3 regions of the Kribbella sp. NPDC050281 genome follow, and region 2 is predicted to be linked to each of the others. Evidence: riboswitches for the same ligand, from Rfam matches in the RefSeq annotation. Region 2 holds a riboswitch; each other region holds the start of a gene.

Region 1 (5,204 bases), on a different contig from region 2:
CGGCACCGTCGGCGTCGCCGTCCTCGGCACGGTGCTGAACTCCGTCTACCGGCACAACGTGGACACGAGCGGCCTGCCGGCACAGGCGGCTGACGCGGTCGAGAAGGGGCTGGGCGGCGGGCTCGCGGTCGCGACCAAGGTCGGGTCGGCGGACCTGCTCGGCGACGTACGCGACGCGTTCATGACCAGCCTCAACACGACCATGTGGGTCTCGGCCGGCATCGCGGTCGCAGGCGCCGTACTGGCCGCCGTACTGATGCCGAAGCAGGCCACCAAGGCCTCGCAGGAGGCGCTGATGGGCATCAAGCAGGACGCCTGACAGAGCAGCGCGGCGCCTGCTCCCGAGGGGAGAGCAGGCGCCGCGCGATGAGGTCAGTTGAGGTCGAGGCCCGGGTACAGCGGGTGCTTGTCGAGCATCTCGGCCGAGGCGGCCTTGACCTTGTCGGCGACGCCGTCGGCCAGCACGTACTTCGCCTTGGACGGTGCACCGGCGGCCGTCGTCGTCGGCGTCGTCGAGGACAGTACGTCGACCATCAGCTCGGCGACCCGGTCGAACTCGTCGGCCCCGAAGCCGCGCGTGGTCAGTGCCGGCGTACCGATCCGGACGCCCGAGGTGTACCAGGCGCCGTTCGGGTCGCGCGGTACGGCGTTCCGGTTGGTCACGATGCCCGCGTCGAGCAGCGCCGACTCGGCCTGCCGCCCGGTGATCCCGTACGACGAGACGTCGAGCAGAGCCAGGTGGTTCTCGGTGCCGTCGGTGACGAGCTTGACGCCACGCTTCATCAGGCCCTCCGCGAGCACGACCGCGTTGTCTGCGACGGCCTGCGCGTACTCCTGGAACGACGGCTGCCGGGCCTCGGCCAGCGCGACCGCCTTCGCCGCCATCGTCTGGCCGAGCGGGCCACCCAGAACCATCGGGCAGCCGCGGTCGACGGCGTCGGCGTACTCCGGCTGGCACAGCACCATGCCGCCGCGCGGGCCGCGCAGCGACTTGTGCGTGGTCGTGGTGGTGACGTGCGCATGCGGGATCGGGTCGAAGTCGTCGGTGAAGACCTTGCCCGCGACCAGGCCGGCGAAGTGCGCCATGTCGACCATCAGCGTCGCGCCGACCTCGTCGGCGATCTCGCGCATCGTCGCGAAGTTCACCTTCCGCGGGTACGCCGAGTAGCCGGCGATCAGGATCAGCGGCTTGAACTCCCGCGCCTTGCGGGCGACCTCGTCGTAGTCGAGCAGCCCGGTCTCCGGATCGGTGCCGTAGGAGCTCTGGTGGAACATCTTGCCGGAGATGTTCGGCCGGAAGCCGTGGGTCAGGTGGCCGCCGGCGTCCAGCGACATACCGAGCATCTTCTGGTCACCGAACGCCCGGCGGAGCTTGGACCAGTCCTCCTCGGACAGGTCGTTGACGTGCTTCGCGCCCGCCTCGGCCAGCGCCGGGGACTCGATCCGCTGGGCCAGGATCGCCCAGAAGGCGACCAGGTTCGCGTCGATGCCGGAGTGCGGCTGGACGTAGGCATGCGGCGCGTTGAACAGCGCCGTGGCGTGGTCGGCCGCGGCCTGCTCGACGGTGTCGATGTTCTGGCAGCCCGCGTAGAAACGGTGCCCGATGGTGCCCTCGGCGTACTTGTCCGAGAGCCAGTTGCCCATCGTCAGCAAGGTGGCGGGGGAGGCGTAGTTCTCGCTCGCGATCAGCTTCAGCGAGGAACGCTGGTCGGCCAGTTCGGCCTTGATCGCGCCGGCGACGGTGGGTTCCACCGCGGCGATCACCTGGAGCGCGTTGTTGTACGCGGCCGACGCGGCGGCGGCGTCGAAGGGTTGAGTCATCGTTGTCTCTCCTGCGGTTGCAGTGGGTCGTAGGCACCCAGGCGCACGGTGCCGACAGTCTTCGCTCCCCGGTGGTTCTCCACCTCAGCGCGCCAGTCGCGACGCGGCCACCCTATCGTGCGGACGCGGCTCGGAGTCAGAGGCTGCGGTCGGTGATCAGGCCGAACGGCGTGGTCCGCGGGAGGGTGCCGAAGACGCCGCCCCAGTCGTTCGCCAGCCGGGACGCGACGAAGGCGTCCGCGACCGCGGGAGTCGAGTGCCGGACGAGCAGGGACGCCTGCAGGCAGAGCGCCATCCGCGCCGCCAACCGGCGGGCGCCCGCCTCCGCGCCCTCGACGTCAGCAAGCGCTTGCAGTACGTCGTTCACCGCCGTGTCCAGGCGCTCGTCCGCACCCCGCGCCGCCCCGACCTCCAGCAGCCAAGCCTCGAGCGACTCGGGCCTTCTGAGGGCTCGCAGTACGTCGAGTGCGTTCACGTTCCCCGACCCTTCCCAGATCGAGTTCAGCGGGGACTCCCGGAACAACAGCGGCATCCCGGATTCCTCGACGAACCCGTTCCCGCCGAGACACTCCAGGGCTTCGGCGGCCATGAACGGCGTCCGCTTACTCACCCAGAACTTCGCCAGCGGCAGCCCGATCCGCCGGAACGCGGCCTCCTGCTCGTTGCCGTCGGTCGACGCATCGACCGCCGCCGCAAGCCGCATCGCGAGCGCTGTCGCAGCCTCACTCTCGAGCGCCAGGTCGGCCAGCACGTTCTGCATCGCGGGCTTGTCGGCGAGCAGATCACCGAATGCCGACCGGTGGCGGGTGTGCCAGAGCGCCTCCACCAACGCGCGCCGTTGGAGAGCGGCCGAACCGAGGACGCAGTCCAGCCGGGTCGCGGCCACCATCTCGATGATCGTGCGGACCCCGGCGCCCTCGTCGCCGAGGCGGTAGCCGACCGTGCCGTGGAACTCGACCTCGCTGGACGCGTTCGACCGGTTCCCGAGCTTGTCCTTCAGCCGCTGCAGGGCAAACGCGTTCCGGTTGCCGTCGGCAAGCACGCGCGGGACGACGAAGCAGCTCAGTCCGTCCGGCGCCTGCGCCAGGACCAGGAAGACGTCGACCTGCGGTGCCGAGCAGAACCACTTGTGTCCGTTCAGCTGGTATTCACCGTCGTCACCGGCCGGCGTCGCGGTGGTCAGGTTCGCCCGGACGTCCGAGCCGCCCTGCTTCTCGGTCATCCCCATCCCGGCGAGTACGCCGCTCTTGGTGGCCGCAGGCAACCGGCGTACGTCGTACTGGCGCGAAGCCAGCTGTGGGACCCACTCCTTGGCGAGCCGTTCGTCCGCCCTCAGGGCGGGGACGGCGGCGTACGTCATCGAGATCGGGCAGCCGTGGCCGGGCTCGACCTGGGACCAGACGTAGAAGCCGGCCGCGCGGGTCAGATGTGGGGAGGGCTCGTCGCTCGTCCACGGCGCGGCCTGCAGCCCGAAGCCGACGGCGCGCTCCATCAGCCAGTGCCAGGACGGGTGGAACTCGACCTCGTCGATCCGGTTCCCGTACCGGTCGTGTGTGCGCAGGACCGGTGGGTTCTGGTTCGCGGGGAGTGCCTGAGCGAGGGCCTCTTCGGAGCCCGCGAGCTCGCCGATCCGGGTCAGCCCGGGATCGTCCGCGAGGTCGGCGTACGGACGCAGAGCGTCACCGAGGGCCGTGTCCCGGGTGAAGAAGTTCACCCCCTGGAGTGGGGGAGCCTGATTCGTTACCGCGAATGGGTCCGCCATGTCAGTACGGTAAGCGGTATGGCACGTTCAGGGGCAAGACCCGCGGGTGGGAGCTCCCTCTCATTGGCATGGGTCCGCAAAATCCCCGCGACGACCTGGAAGCTGCTCACCCAGACCATCGGTGTCTGTCTGCGCTACCGGGTCACCGGTCTCGCGGCCGAGGGGGCGTTCTTCGCGATCCTCTCGCTGCCGCCGCTGATCTTCGGGCTGGCCGGAAGTCTCGGTTACATCGCCGGCAAGTACTTCGAGGTCGAGACGATCGACGACATCAAGGCGCAGATCGTCGAACTGGCTGCCCGGGCGCTGACCGCGGACTCGGTCCAGGGCGTGATCGTGCCGACCCTGGACCAGGTCCTGAACGGCGGCCGGCCGGACGTCATCTCGATCGGTTTCGTGCTCGCGCTGTGGTCCGGCAGTCGCGCGCTGAACGTGTTCGTCGACACCATCACGATCATGTACGGGATGGGCGGCAAGCGCGGCATCGTCCGGACCCGGGCGCTGTCGTTCTCGCTGTACTGCGCCGCCCTCGTGATCGGCGTGATCGTCCTCCCGCTGGTGCTGGCCGGACCGGACGCCGTACAGGCCCTGCTGCCGCACCGCCTCGACTTCCTGAACCAGCTGTACTGGCCCGTCGTCACGATCCTGTCCGCGGGCTTCTTGAACACCCTGTACCACTTGTCGGTGCCGGTGCGGACGCCTTGGGTCTCCGATCTGCCCGGGTCGTTCCTGGCGCTCTCGATCTGGATCCTGGGCAGCTTCGTCCTGCGCTGGATCCTGCAGAGCACGGTCGGCGGTACGTCGATCTACGGTCCGCTGGCGGCGCCGATCGCCGTACTGATGTGGCTTTACATGACCGCCATCGCGGTGCTGATCGGCGCGGCGCTGAACGCGGTCGTCGACCGGCTCTGGCCGCACAAGGTCCGGGTGACGGAGACGGTGAAGGAGACCCCGGACGAGGTCGAGCCGGTGATGAAGGCGGAGTCGGAGCCGCATCACGACAACCCGCTGACCCCGGTCGAGCAGGAGCGGCCGGAGATCGAGGTCGCGCGGAAGGTCGAGAGCCTCGGCGTACCGGCGGCGGACCAGCCGCCCAAGGCCCCGTCGTCGGAGCGGCCGCCTACGGACCGGCCACCTACGGAGAGGCCGCGGACGGACCGGCCGCCGAAGGCTCCGGCGGCCGAGCCGGGACCGAAGACCGAGGTCGCCGAGCCGGCTCCCGGGCCGGCGCCGCAGCGCAAGCCCGAGGCGGCCTCCGGGCCGGCGCCCCAGCGCAAGCCCGAGCCGGTCGGAAAACCCGGTGCGCAAACGGACACCGACGACCTACGCTGACGCCACCAGCCGGTCCTGGACCAGGACCGCAGGACTTGGAAGGGAGGCCCCCGCCATGAGCTTGGATCAGGCCCACCGGGCCGATGTCTCCCACCCCGTCCGTCCGCTGAGCTGACCTCGCGGCCGGACCCTCCGAAAGGTTCGCCGATGTCAGCCACACTCCAGGCCCTGGGACTCGACAGCTCCACGGCCGACTACCTGAGCTCTGTCCCGGCCGAGCTCGTGCCGGGACGCGTCGCCCGGGTCGACAAGGGCCTGGCGACGGTACTCACCGAGGACGGCCCGGTCCGCG
Region 2 (5,204 bases):
GCTGATCGGGGCTGTCGTGCTGCTGGCGTTCCTGCTGCTCACGGTCGCGTTCCGATCGCTCCTGATCGGGATCAAGGCCGCGATCCTCAACCTGCTGTCGGTCGGAGCGGCGTATGGCGTGATCGTCGCGGTGTTCCAGTGGGGCTGGGGATCCTCGTTGGTCGGGATCGACGAGAAGGTGCCGATCCCGTCGTTCGTGCCGATGCTGATGTTCGCGATCGTGTTCGGGTTGTCGATGGACTACGAAGTGTTCCTGCTGTCCCGGGTGCACGAGGCGTGGATCGCGACCAAGGACAGTCACCGCGCCGTGGCGATCGGGATCGGCGCGACGGCCCGGGTGATCACCACCGCGGCCGCGATCATGATCGTGGTCTTCCTCAGCTTCGTCCTCGACGACGACCCGACGGTCAAGATGCTCGCGGTGGGCATGGCGGTCGCCGTACTCATCGACGCCAGCATCGTCCGGATGGTCCTGGTCCCGTCCGTCATGACGCTCCTCGGCGACCGCGCCTGGTGGCTGCCCCGCTGGCTCGACCGCATCGTGCCCGACATCCAACTGGAAGGCGGCCCGCCAGCCCCACCCCCACCAACTCCCCAAGAAACCCCCAAGGTCGAACCCGTCTCCTGACCTGCTCAATGGCGGAAGAGGCGTACGCCGGTTCGTGACAGCGTGATTCCGCGGGCAGCGCACGCCTCGGCGACCTCGTCGGAGCGGATCGAGCCGCCGGGTTCGGCGATGTGGGCTACGCCGTGGCGGTGGGCTTCGTCGATGTTGTCGACGAAGGGGATGGCGCCGTCGGAGACCATCGCGACGCCGGTCAGCGGCTCGGCCGAGCGGCGGGACCACCATTCGTCTGCTTTCTCGCCGGCCAGGCGGACGCAGTCGACTCGTGACTGCTGGCCGGCGCCGATGCCGATCGTCGTACCGTCCTTCACCATCGCGACCGTGTTCGACTGCGTGTACCGCGCCACGATCATCCCGAGCAACAGGTCGCGGGCTGCTGCATCCGGCACGCCCGGATCCAGCAGCTCACGAGTCAACGGCCGGTCGTCCCGCTGCTGCGTCAGCCGTAGCCCGTACACCTCGCGCACCTCGTGCTCCGGAGGCTCGAAGGACGCATCGGCTTCGAGGACGAGAAAGGTCCCGCGTTTCTTCCCGGCCAACACTCCGACGACGCCTTCGGCGTACCCGGGCGCAATGATCCCGTCGCTCACGACCCGCTTGAGCACGCCCGCAAGCTCGGCATCAACCGGATGCGACACCGCAACGAAGTCGCCGTACGACGACTTCGGATCGGCATCACGGGCACGCACATACGCCGCGCTCACCGAGTCCGCGAGCGCAGCACCGGCGGGGGAGACGTGCTTGTACGACGCCGCCGTGACCAGCCCGAACGCCCCAGCCGCCTCCCGCACGAGCTGCCAACCGGTGAGCGCATCCAAGACATTGATGTACGACGGACTCCCGCTGACGACTGTGAACGGCGCCCGACCGGACACCGGGGTCATCGTGGCGGACTGGTGTGGGTTCATTCCATAACGCATCCAGCGACCTCCGAGATCGAAACACATCGGAGGCGCCCAGGCGGACGACGCCTTGCTTGCCGGCCGACCGCTCCCCGGTGGTACTCCACCCTCGCCAGTCGCGGTCGTTCGGCAGTCTATTCGAGCACCCCGCACACGTACGATCCGAGCATGGGGATCTTCTCTCGCAAGGCGGTGGATGTCTCCAGGCTTCGGCTTGATCAGGCGTGGGCCGATCCCGAGCTCGATCGGGCGTACGCCGCTGTGCGGGCGGGGGATCTGTCGACGGGGATGGCGTTGCTGAAGGCGACGCCGGTGAACACCGGACTGCGGTCGGTGCGGGTGGTGGGACTCGGCCGGGCGGCCGTTGGGCACAGCGAGCAGTTGGAGTTGCGGCTGGAGGCATTGCCCGGGGATCCGGATCTGTTGCTGTGGCTCGGGCAGACGATGGTGTTCGAGGCCTGGGAAGTGCGGAGCGGGAGTCTCGCGAAGTACGTCTCCGAGCAGCAGTTCACGTCCTTCCACGACGTCCTCGGGACCGCGGGCGCAGTACTGAATCATGCGATCGATGCGGCGCCCGACGATGCGGCCCCGTGGGAGGTGCTGCAGTGGGCCACGGTCGGACTGCAGTCGTCGATGGAGGTGAAGGACACGGTCTTTCGGTCCGCGGTGGAGCGGCATCCCGACAGCTACGCCGCGCACAGCGGACGGGTGCAGGTGCTGGCCCCGAAGTGGTCCGGCCTGGAGCTCGCCGAGCTCGTGCACTTCGGGCATCAGGTGGTGGCGAACGCACAGGGGGGTAGCGCCTTGTGTGCCGTCACCGCGCAGGTGATCAACGAGGTGTGGGTCGACGTATTCGGCGACAGCGAGCTCTCCCGGCTGCAGCGCGGCGCCCGCCTGACGCGCGAGGTCTCGAACCGGCGGGAGGAACTGCTGGCCGCCCGGGACAAGTGGTGGACCCCCGGACGCGAGCAACAACCGGAGGACATCTCCGCCCACGGTGCGATGGCGTTCGCGTTGAAGGCGGTCGGCGCGAAGGCCGCCGCAATGGAGCACGCCGCCCTGACCACAGGCCGGATCGAGAGCCTGCCCTGGGGCTACACCAACGACCCCGACCCCCTGACCGCCTTCGCGACGGCGGTGGCACACCAGATGTCCTGAGACCCGGCGCGGTCGGACGAGGGCAGCGTTGTTGATTTACGAGGAATAGAGTGACCGGCATGGTCGATGTGAAGCCACGGAGCCGGACGGTGACCGACGGGCTGGAGGCGACCGCATCGCGCGGGATGCTTCGCGCGGTCGGGATGGGTGACGACGACTGGGCCAAGCCACAGGTCGGAGTCGCGTCGAGCTGGAACGAGATCACTCCATGCAACCTGTCCCTGGACCGGCTCGCGAAGGCGGTCAAGGAAGGCGTGCACGCGGCCGGCGGCTATCCGCTGGAGTTCGGCACGATCAGCGTGTCCGACGGCATCTCGATGGGCCACGTCGGCATGCACTACTCGCTCGTCAGCCGCGAGATCATCGCCGACTCGGTCGAGACCGTGATGGAGGCCGAGCGGCTGGACGGCTCGGTGCTGCTGGCCGGCTGCGACAAGTCGCTGCCCGGCATGCTGATGGCCGCGGCCCGGCTCGACCTGGCCTCGGTCTTCCTGTACGCCGGTTCGATCATGCCCGGCAAGCTCGGCGACAAGGACGTCACGATCATCGACGCGTTCGAGGCGGTCGGTGCCTGCCTGCGTGGCCTGATCACGCAGGACGAGGTGGACGCGGTCGAGCGCGCTATCTGCCCGGGCGAAGGTGCCTGTGGCGGCATGTACACCGCGAACACCATGGCCGCCTCCGCCGAAGCGCTCGGTATGTCGCTCCCCGGCTCGGCCGCACCGCCCGCGGTCGACCGACGTCGCGACGGCTACGCGCGCAAGTCCGGCGAGGCCGCGGTCGGCCTTCTGCAGAAGGGGATCACGGCCCGCCAGATCCTCACCAAGGAAGCGTTCGAGAACGCGATCGCCGTCGTGATGGCGCTCGGTGGCTCGACGAACGCCGTACTGCATCTGCTCGCGATCGCGCGCGAGGCCGACGTCGACCTGACCCTGGCGGACTTCAACCGGATCGGCGACCGGGTCCCGCATCTCGGCGACCTCAAGCCGTTCGGGCGCTATGTGATGACGGACGTGGATCGCGTCGGCGGCATCCCGGTCGTCATGCGTTCGCTCCTCGATGCCGGCCTGCTGCACGGCGACTGCCTCACCGTCACCGGCAAGACGATGGCCGAGAACCTCGCCGACATCGCGCCGCCGGATGTCGACGGCACGATCATCCGCGCGCTGGACAAGCCGATTCACGGCACCGGCGGCATCACGATCCTGCACGGCTCGCTCGCTCCGGAGGGCGCGGTGGTGAAGAGCGCCGGCTTCGACTCCGACGTCTTCGAAGGTACGGCGCGAGTCTTCGACGGCGAGCGCCCCGCCATGGACGCGGTCGCCGGACTCAACCCCGGTGACGTCGTGGTGATCCGCTACGAAGGCCCGAAGGGCGGCCCCGGGATGCGCGAGATGCTCGCGGTCACCGGCGCGATCAAGGGCGCGGGCCTCGGCAAGGAGGTCCTGCTGCTCACCGACGGCCGTTTCTCCGGCGGTACGACGGGACTCTGCGTGGGCCATGTCGCGCCGGAGGCCGTCGACGGCGGCCCGATAGCGTTCGTCCGCGACGGCGACCGGATCACGCTCGACGTCAAGAACCGCACGCTCGACCTGCACATCAGCCCGGAGGAACTCGAACGCCGCAAGGTCGGCTGGACCCCGAAGACCCCGGCGATCACCAAGGGCGTGCTCGGCAAGTACACCCGCCTGGTCCGCTCGGCCTCCGAAGGAGCTGTCTGCATCTAAGACAGCCATCTCACGATATGAGAGAACGCCGAGCCGAACTTGACCCGATCGCATTCCGTCGGCGACTGTTGCCTACATGCGATCGATTCTCCTCGTACTTGTGCGGCGCGCCGACTGACGCGACCACCGAGTCGAGCGCGCCCCTTCAGCCAACCGGCGGAAGGGGTTTTTTGTTGCCAATGCGACTATCTGCGACCCAGATATCGCCAAGCGACAGCCACAAGCGAGGATGGATCGGTCGCGACCAGCCAGATCGTCAAGGCCATATCGTGACAGGACTGAGGGAAGGCACTCATGAGTGAGCAGCTGACCGGGGCACAGGCTCTGATCCGCGCACTGGAACATGCCGGAGTGGACACCGTCTTCGGCATCCCGGGTGGCGCGATCCTCCCGGCGTACGACCCGATGCTCGACTCGACCCAGATCCGCCACATCCTGGTACGTCACGAGCAGGGCGCCGGCCACGCCGCCCAGGGGTACGCCTCGGCGTCCGGCAAGACCGGCGTGTGCATGGCGACCTCCGGGCCCGGCGCGACCAACCTGGTGACGCCGATCGCGGACGCGTACATGGACTCGGTCCCGCTGGTCGCGATCACCGGCCAGGTGGCCAGCGCCGCGATCGGGACGGACGCCTTCCAGGAGGCCGACATCCGCGGCATCACGATGCCGATCACCAAGCACAACTTCCTGGTCAACGACCCGAACGACATCGCCACCACGGTGGCCGAGGCGTTCCACATCGCCTCGACCGGCCGGCCCGGTCCGGTGCTGGTCGACGTGACCAAGGACGCG
Region 3 (5,204 bases), on a different contig from region 2:
CGGGACCGACCCGTACGCCTACAAGGGCATCGACGACATCGCCCGCCCGCATTCCCGCGCCGACAAGGACGGCGGCTGCGATCGCTAGAGCACGTCTCTAGAGCCGTGCCCTAGCGGGTCTGTGCCTCGGCGGCGTCGACGGCCTGCTCCAGGAGCAGGGCGATCGTCATCGGACCGACCCCGCCGGGGACCGGTGTGATCAGGCTCGCGACCTCGGCCGCGGCGGCGAAGTCGACGTCCCCGACGTTGCCCTCGTTGTAGCCGGCGTCGACGACGACAGCGCCGGGCTTGAGCCAGTCGCCCTGGACGAAGTTCGCCCGGCCGACCGCGGCCACCACGATGTCCGCGGTCCGGACGATCGCGGGCAGGTCGGTGGTTCGGGAGTGCGTGTAGGTGACGGTCGCGTTCGATGCCAGCAGCAACATCCCGGCCGGCTTGCCGAGAATCGGGCTGCGGCCGATCACGACCGCGTGCGCCCCGGCGATCGGTACGTCGTACGCCTCGAGCAGGCGGATGATCCCGCCGGGCGTCGCGGACCGGAAGCCGGGTTCACCGAACGCCATCGCACCGAACGACCGCGTGGTCACACCGTCGACGTCCTTGGCCGGGTCGATCGCCTCGAACGCGGCCCGCTCATCGATCTTCGCAGGCACCGGGTGCTGCAGCAGGATCCCGTGCACCGCCGGGTCCTGGGACAGCCTGGTCAGCTCCGCGACCAGTTCCTCGGTCGTCGTCTCCGCGGGCAGTACCACGCTCAGCGACCCGATGCCCGCCTTCTTCGACCGGTTCTGCTTCATCCGCACGTACGTCGCGGACGCGGGGTCGTCACCGACCAGCACGGTGGCCAGGCACGGCTGGACCCCGGTCCGCTCCTGCAGTGCACGGGCCCGGTCGGCCGTCTTCGCCACGATCTCGGCGGCAAGGTCGGTACCGGTCATCAAAGTGGCAGTCATAGCGCGCGCTCCCTTGGGCGTCGACAACAGGTCAAGTGCCCAGGCGCGCGGCTCGGCCGGATCGTCGGCGGACCGTTCCCCGGTGGTCGTCCACCTCAGCGCCAGTCGCGGTCCACCGCTCAGGATACCCGGCCGCCCTCCGTCGCCTCGGTCAGGAAGGTCTCGATGACAGGGTCACCGAGCTGGGGATGGGTCTTGGAGTGTGGCAGGCGGGTGTCGCGGATCGTCTTGGCCTGGGTGACCAGGTGGTCGATCTGGTCCCGGGTCGTGGCGGCGTCCGAGCTGTTGCCTTCGGCCACTGCTTCGAGATGCCGGAGGGACTCGCGGAGTGCTTGCGCCCAGAGGAAGGTCGCATCGAGCCAGGCTCCGGCCTCGTCGGCGAACGACGGGTCGGACACCCCAGCGCGGATCCGGGCCGGAGCGTTCTCGATCGCCTCGAGGTACGGCTCGAGTTGCGCGATGGCCCCGGCCAGGTCGCCCGCCTTCCAGGTCTTCCAGAACGCGGCGGTCTGCGCGGCCAGGACCGGCGCGTTCACCAGGTGCAGCCGGCCGTCATAGGTGGCGAGGTCGGCGAAGACCTCCAGCGCCGCGATCGTCTCGGCGTCTCCCCCGGCCCGCTCGGCGAGCGCACGGTGCCACGAGGCCTGCTCGTCGTACGTCGCCGGGTTCCAGCCGAACTCGGCGAACGAGTAGAGCGCGATCTTGCTGGCCCCGGCCTGGTTCATCGGGTTCGAGATCACGCCGACGACCTGGTCGGCCAGGCCAGGCTCGCGACCGCTGTAGGCCGCGAGCAGGATCCGGGCGGCCGCGTAGTCGTTGACCGGGTAGTTGTCCCAGATCAGGATGTCGTGCCCGAACACGGTCTTCGCCTCGGCTGCTTGTGCGGTCGTGATCGTCTCCGGTACGACGCCGATGCCGGTCCAGTGCACGACCACGGCGCTGTCCATCAGCTCCCGTAGCGCCTGCTTGTACGGCGTCTCGTCGACGTTGTAGTACTCGGTCGGGACCATCTGCAGCGGGGCGAGGTCCGGCTTGGTCACGACCCACTCGCGCTGGATCCGGTTCAGCAACTCGCTCTGCGCCCGCCCGGCCCCACCCCCACCGGCGCCGTACTTCTCCTCGTCCTCGGTGCTGTGCCACTTCTCGTACTCGATGTCGTCCAGGGCCACGTTGAACGCGCGTGCCCCCAGCGCGTACAGGGCCTCGAACTTCGCGATCAGCGCCTGGAAGTCACTGTCGTCGGTGTAGCGGATCGACAGGCCGGGTGACAGCGCGAAGGTGAAGTCGACCTTGTTCCGCACCGCGCGCTCGACCAGCTCGCCGAGCTCGGCCAGCTTGTCGGCCGGGTACGGGTCGCGCCACTGCTCGCGGTGGTACGGGTCGTCCTTCGGCGCGTACTCGTAGGTGTTCATCCGGTGCGTGCCGAGGTAGTCCAGGTGGTCGAGCCGGTCCGCGTGCGACCACGGCGTACCGTAGAACCCTTCGATCGAGCCGCGGTACCGCATCGTCGGCCAGTCGCGGATCTCGACGCCGTCCACATGGTTGCCCTGGACAAGCTGTGCGAAGGTCTGCGCGGCGTAGAAGGTGCCGCGCTGATCAACACCGTCCAGGATGACCTGGTTGTCGCCGACGGCAACGACGTACCCCTCGGGCGGCAACCCGTCGGCCGCCGCGTTCGTGCCCCCGAGTCGCACAGTGACAGCAGACTCGCCGTCGGTGATCGTCTGTACGCCGGCCCGTGCCAGCGTCTCGCGGACGACGCGCTCGGCGTCCGCATCGGTCGTCGGGCCGTGCACCAGCCCGACGGTGTCACCGAGGTCGAAGCCGTCGTCGCGGTGGGTGGTCTGCTGAGGCTCAGGCGTCATTGCCCTACTACAGCAGTCCGGCGTGATCCAGCGCTAGATAGGCCGCGTCGACTCCGGTCATCGCACCTGGTGTGCGCAGCTCGGCACGGAACGCATCGACAGTCAGCTCGACCGGCACACAGTCCTCGGTCTCGTCCAGCGACTGTTTGCCGTCCGGCCGGCAGCCGCGCGCGATCGCAATGTACTTCCGGTACGTCGACGACGCCGAGGACCACTGCCAGCCGACCAGGTCGAGCGTCTCGCAGGTATACCCGGTCTCCTCCTCGAGCTCCCGGGCACCGGCCAGCGCCGGGTCCTCCCCCGGCTCGACCAGCCCACCGGGCAGGTTCGTCACGATCCGGTCGGGGCCGGCCCGGAACATCCGGATCGTCACGATCCGTCCCTCCGGCGTCAACGGCAGCACCGTGACTCCGGCGCTGATCCCAGCGTCGGACTTCGGGCCGAACACGTCCCACTCGACCTCACGCCCATCCGGCAGCCGGTACCGCCGCAACTTCACCGTCAGGAACCGGTGGAAGCCCAGCTCCTCACCCACCAGCTCCCAGGCCGTCGGGTCGCCGGGCCGAGACAGTTCAGCCGCCGCGGAGTCCGCGGCGGCTGAACGCCATTCCGGCTCGCTCACAGCGGCCGGTCGTCGTCCGGCTCCTCCGGTGGAGCAATGGGTACGTCGTCCGCCGGCGGGGCGTCGTCGGACGCGGAGGATGCTGTGCTGTCCTCCGCGGCCGGGGTGTCCTCGCTCGCCTTGCCGTCGGCCGCCGGCTTCGCGTCTTCGGCCGGGCGGGACTCGGACAGGATGCGCTCCAGCGTCTCCACGGAGATCCGCTTGAACTTCCGCACCTGGGTCCGGGTCCGGTCCAGAACCGCGACCTCGATCTGGTCCGACGTCAACTGCCGGACCTCGGTGCCGTCGTGGCCGAGCGCATCCACAGCCAGCCGGAGCGCCCCGGCCAGCGAGATGCCCTCCTGGAAGTGCTCGCCGACGTACTCTGCGACCTGCTCGGCCGGCCCGCCCATCACGGCGTACCCGCGGACGTCCGCGATCGAGCCGTCGTAGGTGAGCCGGTAGACCTGGTCCTCGGCGGTGCTGGCACCGACCTCGGCGACCAGGATCTCCACCTCGAGCGGCTTCTCACCGCCGGAGGAGAAGATCGCGCCCAGCGTCTGCGCGTAGGCGTTGGCGAGCGCCCGGCCGGTCACGTCGCGCCGGTCGTAGGAGTACCCGCGCATGTCGGCCAGCCGGACGCCGGCGATCCGCAGGTTCTCGAACTCGTTGTACCGGCCGACCGCGGCGAACGCCATCCGGTCGTAGATCTCGGCCACCTTGTGCAGCGCGGGCGAGCGGTTCTCCGCGACGAACAGGATGCCGTCGGCGTACTGCAGTGCGATCGCGCTGCGGCCCTTGGCGATGCCCTTGCGGGCGAAGTCGGCCCGGTCCCGCATCAGCTGTTCGGGCGAGACGTAGAACGGAACGCTCATCGAAGGTGTCGTCCTCTATCGGTCGATGGGGTCAGGTCAGGTGAGGGAGGCCGAGGCCGGGCCGTCGGGTCGCTGGTGCCGCTCGGCCCAGACGCGGTCGACGATCGCGGCCACCTCGTCCTCGGGCAGCCGTTTGTAGCCGTCCGCCGTGACCACGCCGACCACCGGGAAGATCCGCCGCAGCATGTCCGGGCCACCGGTCGCCGAGTCGTCGTCAGCGGCGTCGATCAGGGACTGGATCACCACCGTCACACAGTCGGTCGCGGACAGGTCCTCGCGGTACAGCTTCTTCAGCGCGCCGCGGGCGAACAGCGAGCCCGAGCCGACACTGTGGAAGTGGGTCTCCTCGTAGCGCCCGCCGGTCGGGTCGTAGGAGAAGATCCGGCCGCCCTTGATGTCCTCGTCGTAGCCCGCGAACAGCGGCACCACGGCCAGGCCCTGCATCGCCATCGCCAGGTTGCCCCGGATCAGCGCGCTCAGCCGGTTGGACTTGCCGTCCAGGCTGAGGGTCGCGCCCTCGAGCTTCTCGTAGTGCTCCAGCTCGACCTGGAACAGCCGGACCATCTCGATCCCGAAGCCGGCCGAGCCCGCGAACGCGACCGCGGAGTACTCGTCGGCGGGGAACACCTTCTCGATGTCACGCTGGGCGATGATGTTGCCCATCGTGGCCCGCCGGTCGCCGGCCATCACCACGCCACCGGGGAAGGTGGCCGCGACGATCGTCGTACCGTGCGGGACGTCGTGGGAGAAGTCGGCCGACCCCAGGCTGCGCCGTCCAGGCAACAGGTCGGGCGCGTGCCCGGCCAGGAAGTCCATGAACGACGAGCCACCTGGGATCAGGAAGGCTTCCGGCAACCGGCCGGAGGCATCAAAAGTCATCGAGCGGTTCACTCCCCACCCTTTTGCACGA

The links. Region 2 has a riboswitch for ZMP and ZTP ahead of AB0I34_RS07115 (5-aminoimidazole-4-carboxamide ribonucleotide transformylase). Riboswitches for the same ligand answer to the same signal wherever they lie in the genome.
Region 1: it holds a riboswitch for ZMP and ZTP, as region 2 does, so the genes downstream of both, AB0I34_RS04270 (glycine hydroxymethyltransferase) here and AB0I34_RS07115 (5-aminoimidazole-4-carboxamide ribonucleotide transformylase) in region 2, are expected to answer to the same signal.
Region 3: it holds a riboswitch for ZMP and ZTP, as region 2 does, so the genes downstream of both, AB0I34_RS19945 (tetrahydrofolate dehydrogenase/cyclohydrolase catalytic domain-containing protein) here and AB0I34_RS07115 (5-aminoimidazole-4-carboxamide ribonucleotide transformylase) in region 2, are expected to answer to the same signal.

What each region holds. Positions count from the first base shown of each region.
Region 1 covers NZ_JBFAKS010000003.1:3,178-8,381, reverse strand. Annotated here, with positions in the region: gene AB0I34_RS04275 (MFS transporter) at 1-319, shown strand, start outside; gene AB0I34_RS04270 (glycine hydroxymethyltransferase) at 373-1,821, opposite strand; ZMP/ZTP riboswitch at 1,850-1,931, opposite strand; gene AB0I34_RS04265 (acyl-CoA dehydrogenase family protein) at 1,958-3,583, opposite strand; gene AB0I34_RS04260 (YhjD/YihY/BrkB family envelope integrity protein) at 3,647-4,912, shown strand; gene rsgA (ribosome small subunit-dependent GTPase A) at 5,060-5,204, shown strand, end outside.
Region 2 covers NZ_JBFAKS010000004.1:279,909-285,112, forward strand. Annotated here, with positions in the region: gene AB0I34_RS07110 (MMPL family transporter) at 1-628, shown strand, start outside; gene AB0I34_RS07115 (5-aminoimidazole-4-carboxamide ribonucleotide transformylase) at 634-1,545, opposite strand; ZMP/ZTP riboswitch at 1,573-1,657, opposite strand; gene AB0I34_RS07120 (hypothetical protein) at 1,696-2,685, shown strand; gene ilvD (dihydroxy-acid dehydratase) at 2,745-4,412, shown strand; gene AB0I34_RS07130 (acetolactate synthase large subunit) at 4,707-5,204, shown strand, end outside.
Region 3 covers NZ_JBFAKS010000017.1:53,565-58,768, reverse strand. Annotated here, with positions in the region: gene AB0I34_RS19950 (phytanoyl-CoA dioxygenase family protein) at 1-88, shown strand, start outside; gene AB0I34_RS19945 (tetrahydrofolate dehydrogenase/cyclohydrolase catalytic domain-containing protein) at 111-953, opposite strand; ZMP/ZTP riboswitch at 984-1,072, opposite strand; gene AB0I34_RS19940 (beta-N-acetylglucosaminidase domain-containing protein) at 1,073-2,818, opposite strand; gene AB0I34_RS19935 (NUDIX hydrolase) at 2,826-3,440, opposite strand; gene prcA (proteasome subunit alpha) at 3,437-4,294, opposite strand; gene prcB (proteasome subunit beta) at 4,331-5,173, opposite strand; gene AB0I34_RS19920 (ubiquitin-like protein Pup) at 5,182-5,204, opposite strand, start outside.